DNA from 3 places in the Bacillus altaicus genome. Region 2 is predicted to be linked to each of the others. Evidence: riboswitches for the same ligand, from Rfam matches in the RefSeq annotation. Region 2 holds a riboswitch; each other region holds the start of a gene.

Region 1 (3,290 bases), 2.1 Mb from region 2:
TTTTGTTCCTTGAACTTTATATATATTTTCGTTATATGGAAGAAGCACCCTTACATTAGTTCCTCTAATATACTCTTTCGGACATTGGAGAATGTCCTCTAATTTAACTTCTCCACCTATCCTATACTCATCTTTTAAATTTCTAAAACGTTTAATCCATTTTATTCCTTTTTCAGCTTGTTGCACTTTTAACTTTATAAACCTTTGCTTTTTCTTATTTAATTCAAATTCAGGAGTTGAGATCAGTATTTGGCTCCGTTTTCGCCCTGAAAGTATAGAAATATCTTTATGATTATATTGTTGATAAAACCGCCTAATCCCTACGGATACTTTTAATAGCGGAATATTCTCACCTCCACGAGTTACGTATTCAAACCGATATACATAAGCGAAATAATCATGTGTTTCTTCATCTTTAATTGGCTCAGACATCGCTTCAAAAACATCTTGTGATCGCAGTGGCGAAAAATATATTTCTTCCTCATTTTTATTTTCCATACGTAAAGGCTGTTCGCAAAAGATATGAGTAATTAAAGCTGGTACCCATTTAGAAAACGTTTTTTTATCATGTAATACTGGTAAATTACTAATTAAATCATACTGCCATTCTAAATGTGGTGGATCTAGTAATTTATTCGGTTTCCAATCATGAATAACCTCATACCAGCTTTGGAAAATATAGTCTAACTGTTCTTGTCTCATTGGTTCTTTTGCTACAATCCAAGGTGTCTCTTCCTTTAGTACATATGGATCATGCTGAATGAACAATATATCAGAAAACATATCATACAATCTTTCATTTACAAGTTTTAATTTGCTCATTAATAAAAATGTTCTATAATGTATCTCTACAATCTCAAGCCATTCAATAGGAAAGTAAATATACGATACTTTCTCATTATAGAGGGGTTCTACTATATTTTTAAATGTTAATAACCGTAATTTTTCCATATTATTAATACTTCCTCTCTTAATATATATTGATCATAAATAATACTAGAAAAGATACCAATTTTTTTAAGCATAAACGAATCAAATTTAAACCAAGCACATTAAAGGAAATAGTTAAATCTAATTTGAATATATGAATAATATATTATTAAAACCAAATTAATAAAAAGTTACTATTAACATATAACTACCTCCTTATGTCACTCTCAATATCATAAAATCATTATAATGCATTATTTTATTTTTTATCTATGATTTACAAAAAAATTACAGAAACTAAATATAATAAAAGGTATCACCTCTTTATATAGCGATACCTTTTATATACTCTTTATTAAATAACACCTTTAACTTCTGCATTCACCGGCCATTTTTCTAATGTATATGCCATTTCCCAAAATGAATATTCATATTGACTACTAAAAATAAAATGTTGTCTCATACGATTACGGTCTGCCTCTGTTACTTTTTCAGCAATCGTATCTAATCGTGTGATTTGCTCTTCTACTAGAGTGCGGAACCAATCCGAACCATATGCAGAAATCCATTCTTGATAAATTGGTTCTTCTGGTTGACATTCTTTTAATCGTTCACCGATTTCATAATATAACCAATAACAAGGTAAAATAGCCGCAATAATATCTCCTAAATGCCCTTCATAAGCTGCACGATACATATGAGATGTATATGCATATGCAGTTGGCGCAGGAATAAAATTATCTTTTTCTTCTTTCGTAATCCCTAATTTCTTTGCGAAATTCTCATGTAAAGACAACTCAGCTTCATACGTATTTTGTGCATGATGCGCCATACGAGCCGTCGTTTCTAATTCAAGAGCCTTTGCAGCACCTAACGTTTGTACTCTAGCAAAATGACTTAAATAATATGAATCTTGAAGCACATAATAACGGAAACTAGCTAAATCTAACGTTCCTTCGCCAAGCTTTTTTAAAAAAGGATGATTGAAACTCGCTTCCCAAATTGAATCTACTTCTTTACGTAATGATTGTGAAAAAGTCATTTAAATCCCTCCAATAATTTATAAAATATAAGTATTTATCCCCTTTATTAAAGCTGTAAAATAAAAAAACTTTCTTTACAGGCGTAAAGAAAGTGAAATAGACAATATTAATTTATGCATTAAATACCATGTCTTCCCCACTTTCCTACGCTGGCATTAACCAGATCAGGTACTAAGAGTCTCAAAATTACATTTGATCTCAGCCTATAAAAGGCCCCTCTAGTGGATAAATATTTAGTTGTCGTATTGTAATTATCATAGCATACTTCGTGGAACTATCAAAAGTTTTAATTGTACAATTATCTTAAAAACCTTCTTCTTTCCTTACTTTTAATGAAGTTTCAATGATCATATCTAATAGCTTACTATAGCTAATTCCCGCTGCATCTGCACTTTTCGGCAGTAAACTTGATTGTGTCATCCCTGGTAATGTATTAACCTCCATTACATATGGAATTCCGTCCTTCACCATCATATCAACCCTTGCATAAACACTACATTTTAATGCTTTATAACAAGCCATTGACGCTTTATTTACACGTTCCTTAATTTCAGTTGGAAGTTCAATAACTTCTTCAATTGTACTAACATCATCGTATTTTGCATTGTAGTCAAAAAACTCAGCTGCATGTCGAATCGAAATGATAGGTAACTGTTGGCCATCAAAAATTGAACATGTAATCTCGTCACCTTTTATATACTTCTCAATTACTACTTCAGAATCCCATTCGAATACAGTTTCCAGCATTGAGATTAATTCGTTTTTATCATTAACGATCTTTACTCCAACACTTGAGCCACCAGAGTTAGGTTTTACCACTAACGGAAATCCTATCTTATCTAACTCTTCAAGCTTTAGATCATCCATTTTTGTAAGTTCAATCCATTCTGGTGTTTCTACTCCTTCATAACGCAAAATCTTTTTCGAAATATTTTTATCCATACATATACCGCTAGATAACATATTGCTACCGCTATAAGGAATACCTAAACTCTCAAGCGTCCCTTGAACTGTACCATCTTCTCCGTATTTTCCGTGTAATGCTAGCAAAGCAAAATCAATGTCTTTCGCTTTTTCAATTAAATCCATTTTTTCATTTAACGTAATTGGAACTATTTCATACTTACTCTTATCTAAATGTGCAATCATTTCATTCCCAGTCATAATTGATACTTGTTTTTCAGAGGATACTCCTCCCATAATAACGCCAATTCTCATTTTCTCAACTCCAAGTTTCATTTTTTAATGTTTCACCAATTATTTGAATCCCGCTAACTATTTCCTTTTCTTTCAAACGCGAAAATCCTAATCGGAAAG
Region 2 (3,290 bases):
CAGCAACAGTTCGTGCTTTAGTGCCACTCGGACTATCACTTGGTATTCCGCCGGCATTACTTATTGCAATGTTCCCTGCAGTAAATGGATATTTCTTCATTCCAAACTACGGGACAATCGTTGCTGCAATTAACTTTGACCGTACTGGTACAACAGGAATTGGTAAATATGTTTTAAATCATAGCTTTATGATTCCGGGCCTGATCGCAACCTTTACTTCTATTGGAATTGGAATGCTCTTAATTTCCATTATGTTTTAAAGAAAAAGCACAAACCTTTATTTAAAAAGGTTTGTGCTTTTTTAATCAAACGTTTGTTTAAACTTTTTGGGCAGTCTATTCCTCCATATAGCATTTAAAATATTACATGGGCTTTTTCTACAAACTTTTATTTACTTCTTCAGCTAATTTCCTCGTACTTTCATAAGCAGATTCCGCTAAACTAATTGCTGAAATAACTGAAACACCGTCCGCACCCGCTTCTATAACCGCAGCTGTATTTTCAATTGTAATCCCACCAATACCAACAATCGGCATTGTAATTCCTTGTTCTCTAAAATGAGCTAAACCTTTCGTTCCTTGCACAGCTTTCGTATCTTTTTTTGTACTCGTTGGGAAAATAGGGCCAACTCCTAAATAATCAGCCCCGTTTTCAATTGCAAAGCGTGCTTCTTCAATTGTATGGGCAGATACACCGATAATTTTATCTCCCATCTTTTCACGAACAGATGTAATTCCTTCATCATCTTGTCCAACATGCACGCCATCTGCATCTAACTCGAGGGCTAGTTCCACATCATCGTTTACGAGGAATGGTACACCGTACTCCTTGCAAAGCGCTTGTAGTTCTTTCGCAAAATCAATACGTTTCTCTCCCGTTAAAGCCCCTTCTCCCTTTTCACGAAGTTGAAAAATTGTTATACCACCTTCTAGTGCATCTCTCAATACTTGTAGAGGCTCCTTCGTACAATTGTTACTTCCCATAATAAAATATACTGGTAATAACCTAGACATTTCATCCATTGTAATGCGCGACATCTAGTTCCTCTCCTTACTGTATAACCTCAATCTTTCCATACTTCTCAATATCATCTGAAGTTGTATTCGCTAACTGATTTAAAAATTCAATTTGAAAGCTTCCTGGTCCATTCTCTACTGTTTTCGAAGCCGCTACTTCTGCTGCTACTCCATAGAATGTTAATGCGGCTACTGCTGCCTTTACATAATCCTTTTCTACCGCTACAAATGCTCCTATTACAGAAGTTAGTAAACAACCTGTTCCAGTAACTTTCGTTAAAATAGGATGGCCATTTCGAATAAGAATAGTTCGCTCTCCATCTGTAACAACATCTTCTTGTCCAGTAATTACCGCAACTGTATTTAATTCATCCGCTGCCTGTTTTGCAATATTTACAACATTACCGTTTCCAGTACCAGCATCTACACCTTTAATTTCCCATTTCTCATTAATAACGTTAGCTATTTCAGCTGCATTTCCGCGGATAACAGCTAAATCGATTTCAGCTGGAATATATCTCGCAACTTCTGTTCGATAAGAAGTTGCTCCTGCCCCAACTGGATCAAACAATACTGGTACATCATTCTTATTTGCTGATTTACCAGCAAGTAACATCGCTTCTACCTCTTCAGGACGAAGTGTACCCATATTTAAAACAAGGGCTCCCGCAATGCTAGCCATTTCTGCTACTTCTTCTTTTGCATACGCCATTACAGGTGATGCTCCTAATGCTAACAAACCGTTTGCTGTAAAATTTGTTACAACAACATTTGTAATATTATGCACGAGTGGATTAGACTCTCTCACCAAATCCACTACTTTACTAATTTCTTTCATATTCATCCTTTTCATCTCCTAACTATAGTGATGGGAGATACACAAAAAGGCACTTTGCGCGTACGCAAAGTGCCTGAACATGTGCTTTTACACTCTCCCTACGCTGGCATTATCCAACAGGTTCAAATGGTCAATGACGGACTAGTCATACTCTCAGTTTGCATCCACAAACTCCCATGTGTTTATTATTCATCTACTTCAAAGTCTACTCTTATTCTAGTAAAATAACAAGTTCTTTACTTTTATAGAATGATAGAAATCAGAACTCTCCTGGTTCAACCATTCTTCGCCTTTATATAAGTAAAACTCTCACACGTATATTTCACCACAAATAACTCAAACCGTCAGCAAGACTGAATAGAACAAAGATGTATGCTATATTTAACGTATGGAAATTTGAAAGGATGTTTTTAAATATGGCAAAAAGTATTGTAATTGCTGAAAAACCTTCTGTTGCACGTGATATCGCACGTGTACTGAAATGTGATAAAAAAGGGAACGGCTATCTTGAAGGTAGTAAATATATTGTTACTTGGGCTTTAGGTCATCTCGTTACATTAGCTGATCCAGAAAGCTATGATGTGAAATATAAACAGTGGAATTTAGAAGATTTACCAATGCTACCGGAGCGTTTAAAACTAACCGTTATTAAACAAACAGGGAAACAGTTTAACGCTGTAAAAAGTCAGCTTCTTAGAAAAGATGTAAATGAAATCATTATAGCTACTGACGCCGGTCGTGAGGGCGAGTTGGTCGCACGCTGGATTATCGATAAAGTTAAAATGCAGAAACCGATTAAACGTCTATGGATTTCATCTGTTACCGATAAAGCAATTAAAGATGGCTTCGCAAATTTAAAACCAGGAAAAGCATATGACAATCTATACGCTTCAGCTGTCGCACGTTCAGAGGCTGACTGGTATATCGGACTTAATGCGACTCGAGCATTAACTACTCGCTTTAATGCCCAACTAAATTGTGGTCGTGTACAAATGTATCCCGTCAATAGTTAGGGTGAAATTAATATTTCTAGTATTTACATGACTTGTATGATTTTCTCCCAAATTTATATGGTTATAAAGATAATTTAAAGTAGCAAAGACCTCCATTTGATTGTAAAACACCTCTCCTTATTTGATAAGAAAAAAAGGAAACCATTTTGAAAAAGATTAATCAAAACAGATTCCTACTTTGTGAAATATTATACATTCATTGTAAAAAAAACGATTAAAACTCACTTAAAATTCTCTAATCGAGAAGGAATAAAACAACGTAACTTTTTACAAACAGTATTACTTTCTTCAAAACAATACAACTTTATTTCAAATCTATACTAATGATTATTCAAATAAAAAATCCCCCGCATCTGCTTAATAATCCGAGGAATTTTTTTCAGTGATTCTCTATTTCTCCATACATTTCACGTAACTTTTACT
Region 3 (3,290 bases), 720 kb from region 2:
GACGTTTTTGTAAGATTTTCTGTTTAAATGATAAAATTTTCAAAAAAATCTTTTTAAATGAAAATTGGTGTGATAAAATTAATGAAAACGTTTTCGTAGGCGTTTATATTTTTTTAGAATTAAAGGTATGATGACCTGATAGTCTATTGATAAGGTTATATCTATTTAAAAGGGGATTCTTTAGGGGGAGAGAACAATGAACACATGGACACAAGTTTACGATCCGTTCGGTAACATTTGGATTTCGGCAGCAGTCGCACTTATTCCAATCATCTTTTTTTTCTTAGCTTTAGCAGTTTTCCGCATGAAGGGGTATGTGGCAGGATTTATTACAGTTGTATTAACGATTTTGGTGGCTTTATTTGCGTATAAAATGCCATTCACAATGGCAATGGCAGCGACCGGATACGGTTTCTTATACGGATTATGGCCAATTGCGTGGATTATCATTATGTCAGTATTTTTATATAAAATTTCTGTGAAAACAGGTCAATTTGATGTCATTCGTGCATCTGTATTATCCATTACGAATGACCATCGTTTACTCGTTATTTTAATCGGATTTTCATTTGGAGCATTTTTGGAAGGGGCAGCAGGATTTGGTGCACCAGTAGCGATTACGGCAGCGCTTCTTGCAGGTCTTGGGCTAAATCCTTTATATGCAGCAGGTCTTTGTTTAATCGCAAATACTGCACCAGTAGCGTTCGGAGCGATGGGGATTCCGATTACAGTTGCTGGACAAGTAACAGGCATTGATCCACATAAAATTGGACAAATGGCTGGGCATCAATTACCGTTCTTATCTTTATTTGTTCCGTTCTTTATCGTATTTTTAATGGATGGTTTTAAAGGAGTAAGACAAACGTGGCCTGCTTTATTTGTAGCCGGTAGTTCATTTGCAATTACACAGTTTATTACAGCGACGTTTTTAGGGCCAGAACTTCCTGATATTACGTCAGCGCTTGTAAGTTTAGTAAGTTTATCGCTATTCTTAAAAGTTTGGCAGCCGAAAGAAATTTATCAGTCTAAAGAAGCAAATAGTGAAGTAGCAGCAACGACGACATCTATGCCGAAACTAACAGTAGGAAAAGTAGTAAAAGCATGGTCTCCGTTCATTATTTTAACTGTGATGGTAGTCATTTGGAGCCAAAGTTTCTTTAAAGCATTATTCGCTCCAGGTGGTGCTTTAGAAAGTCTCGTATTTAAATTTGAAGTTCCAGGCTTGCACAATTTAGTAATGAAAGCAGAGCCAATTGTAAATAAACCAACACCTTATGAAGCAATCTTGAAATTAGATGTTTTATCAGCGACTGGAACAGCAATTTTAATTGCTTGTATCATTTCTATCTTTATTTTGAAAATGAGTGCAAAAGATGCAGTAGCAACATTTAAAGAAACGTTAAACGAACTAAAAATGCCAATTCTATCTATTGGATTCGTATTAGGATTCGCATTTATCGCAAACTATTCTGGTTTATCTTCTACATTAGCGTTAGCACTTGCAGGAACTGGCGGACTATTCCCGTTCTTCTCACCATTCTTAGGCTGGATTGGGGTATTCTTAACAGGATCAGATACGTCAGCGAACGCACTGTTCTCGAATTTACAAGCAATTACAGCGCAGCAAGTCGGTGTATCTGAAGTGCTTCTCGTTGCAGCAAATACAACGGGCGGTGTAACAGGTAAAATGATTTCTCCGCAATCAATTGCGATTGCTTGTGCGGCAGTTGGACTTGCTGGGAAAGAGTCAGATTTGTTCCGCTTTACATTGAAGCATAGTTTATTCTTCGTTACTATTATTGGGATTATGACGTATGTGCAGGCTTATTATTTGACTTGGATGATTCCGTAAACAAAAAAGAAATAACCTTTGCATTTTTCAGATTATAGGGTATGATGGGAAAGTATTGAAAATTAAATCAGTGATAAACTAGGGGTGCCTAACGTATGCGTAGGCTGAGAGAGAAGCGTGTGAACTTCTTAACCCTTTGGACCTGATCTGGCTCGTACCAGCGTAGGGAAGTTAACGGCTTTACATAATTATGTCTTTATGAGCCAGGTCCTTATTTTTTTATGGACCTGGCTCTTTTTATTTTGGCATACGCTGGCCATATCTCGTCCTTGTCACGAACAGGGGGGCAATAAAGGTTATGAAACAATCTGTTTCTGCAGAGCAAATTGAATTAAAATCGAGTTTACCAGGAAGTAAGAAAGTGTATGTGGATGGGCCACGTGAAGGTATGAAAGTGCCGATGCGCGAGATTGAACAAAGCGATACGAACGGTGTTCAAAATCCGCCAATCCGTGTGTATGATACGAGTGGACCTTATACAGATCCAGAATATAAAGTGGAGCTGGAAAAAGGGATTCCAACGCCGCGCCACTCTTGGACCCTGGGGCGTGGTGATGTAGAAGGATACGAAGGGCGCGAAGTAAAACCAGAGGATGACGGTGTGAAAGTGGCTTCAAAACATACACCTGTTTTCCCGCAAATGGACCGTAAGCCGCTTAGAGCGAAGCAAGGTACAAATGTTTCGCAAATGCATTATGCACGTAATGGCATTATTACGTCTGAGATGGAATATGTTGCGATTCGTGAAGGGCTAGAGCCTGAATTTGTTCGTAAGGAGATTGCAGAAGGTCGTGCGATTTTGCCAGCGAACATTAACCATCCTGAAGCGGAACCGATGATAATTGGACGTAATTTTCACGTAAAGGTAAATGCAAATATCGGAAACTCTGCTGTATCGTCTTCTATTGCAGAAGAAGTAGAGAAGATGACGTGGGCGACTCGCTGGGGTGCAGATACGATTATGGATTTATCTACAGGTAAAAACATTCATACAACACGTGAGTGGATTATTCGTAATGCTCCGGTACCAGTTGGAACTGTGCCAATTTATCAAGCGCTTGAAAAAGTAAACGGAATTGCAGAGGATTTAACGTGGGAGGTATACCGTGATACGTTAATTGAGCAGGCGGAGCAAGGCGTTGATTACTTCACGATTCACGCTGGTGTATTACTTCGTTACATTCCAATTACTGCAAAGCGTATGACAGGTATTGTTTCGCGCGGTGGTTCGATTATGGCGCAGTGGTGTTTATTCCATCATAAAGAAAACTTCCTATATACTCATTTTGAAGAGATTTGTGAAATTATGAAGCAGTACGATGTTTCGTTCTCTCTTGGAGATGGATTACGTCCAGGTTCTATTGCAGATGCAAATGACGAAGCACAGTTTTCTGAGCTTGAAACACTTGGTGAATTAACAAAAATTGCTTGGAAACAT

The links. A riboswitch is a leader RNA that binds a small molecule or an ion and turns the genes downstream of it on or off. The one in region 2 is predicted to bind thiamine pyrophosphate.
Region 1: linked by a shared signal. The riboswitch ahead of tenA (thiaminase II) and the one ahead of thiM (hydroxyethylthiazole kinase) in region 2 are both predicted to bind thiamine pyrophosphate.
Region 3: linked by a shared signal. The riboswitch ahead of thiC (phosphomethylpyrimidine synthase ThiC) and the one ahead of thiM (hydroxyethylthiazole kinase) in region 2 are both predicted to bind thiamine pyrophosphate.

What each region holds. Positions count from the first base shown of each region.
Region 1 covers NZ_CM143394.1:2,870,288-2,873,577, reverse strand. Annotated here, with positions in the region: gene ACE38F_RS15065 (pPIWI_RE module domain-containing protein) at 1-951, opposite strand, end outside; gene tenA (thiaminase II) at 1,286-1,972, opposite strand; TPP riboswitch at 2,098-2,203, opposite strand; gene ACE38F_RS15055 (D-alanine--D-alanine ligase) at 2,277-3,191, opposite strand; gene pdxR (MocR-like pyridoxine biosynthesis transcription factor PdxR) at 3,196-3,290, opposite strand, start outside.
Region 2 covers NZ_CM143394.1:4,988,746-4,992,035, forward strand. Annotated here, with positions in the region: gene ACE38F_RS25745 (anaerobic C4-dicarboxylate transporter family protein) at 1-260, shown strand, start outside; gene thiE (thiamine phosphate synthase) at 378-1,037, opposite strand; gene thiM (hydroxyethylthiazole kinase) at 1,051-1,860, opposite strand; TPP riboswitch at 1,933-2,042, opposite strand; partial or broken gene topB (DNA topoisomerase III) at 2,271-2,846, shown strand; gene ACE38F_RS25765 (restriction endonuclease) at 3,286-3,290, opposite strand, start outside.
Region 3 covers NZ_CM143394.1:587,546-590,835, forward strand. Annotated here, with positions in the region: gene lldP (L-lactate permease) at 197-1,852, shown strand; TPP riboswitch at 1,923-2,038, shown strand; gene thiC (phosphomethylpyrimidine synthase ThiC) at 2,151-3,290, shown strand, end outside.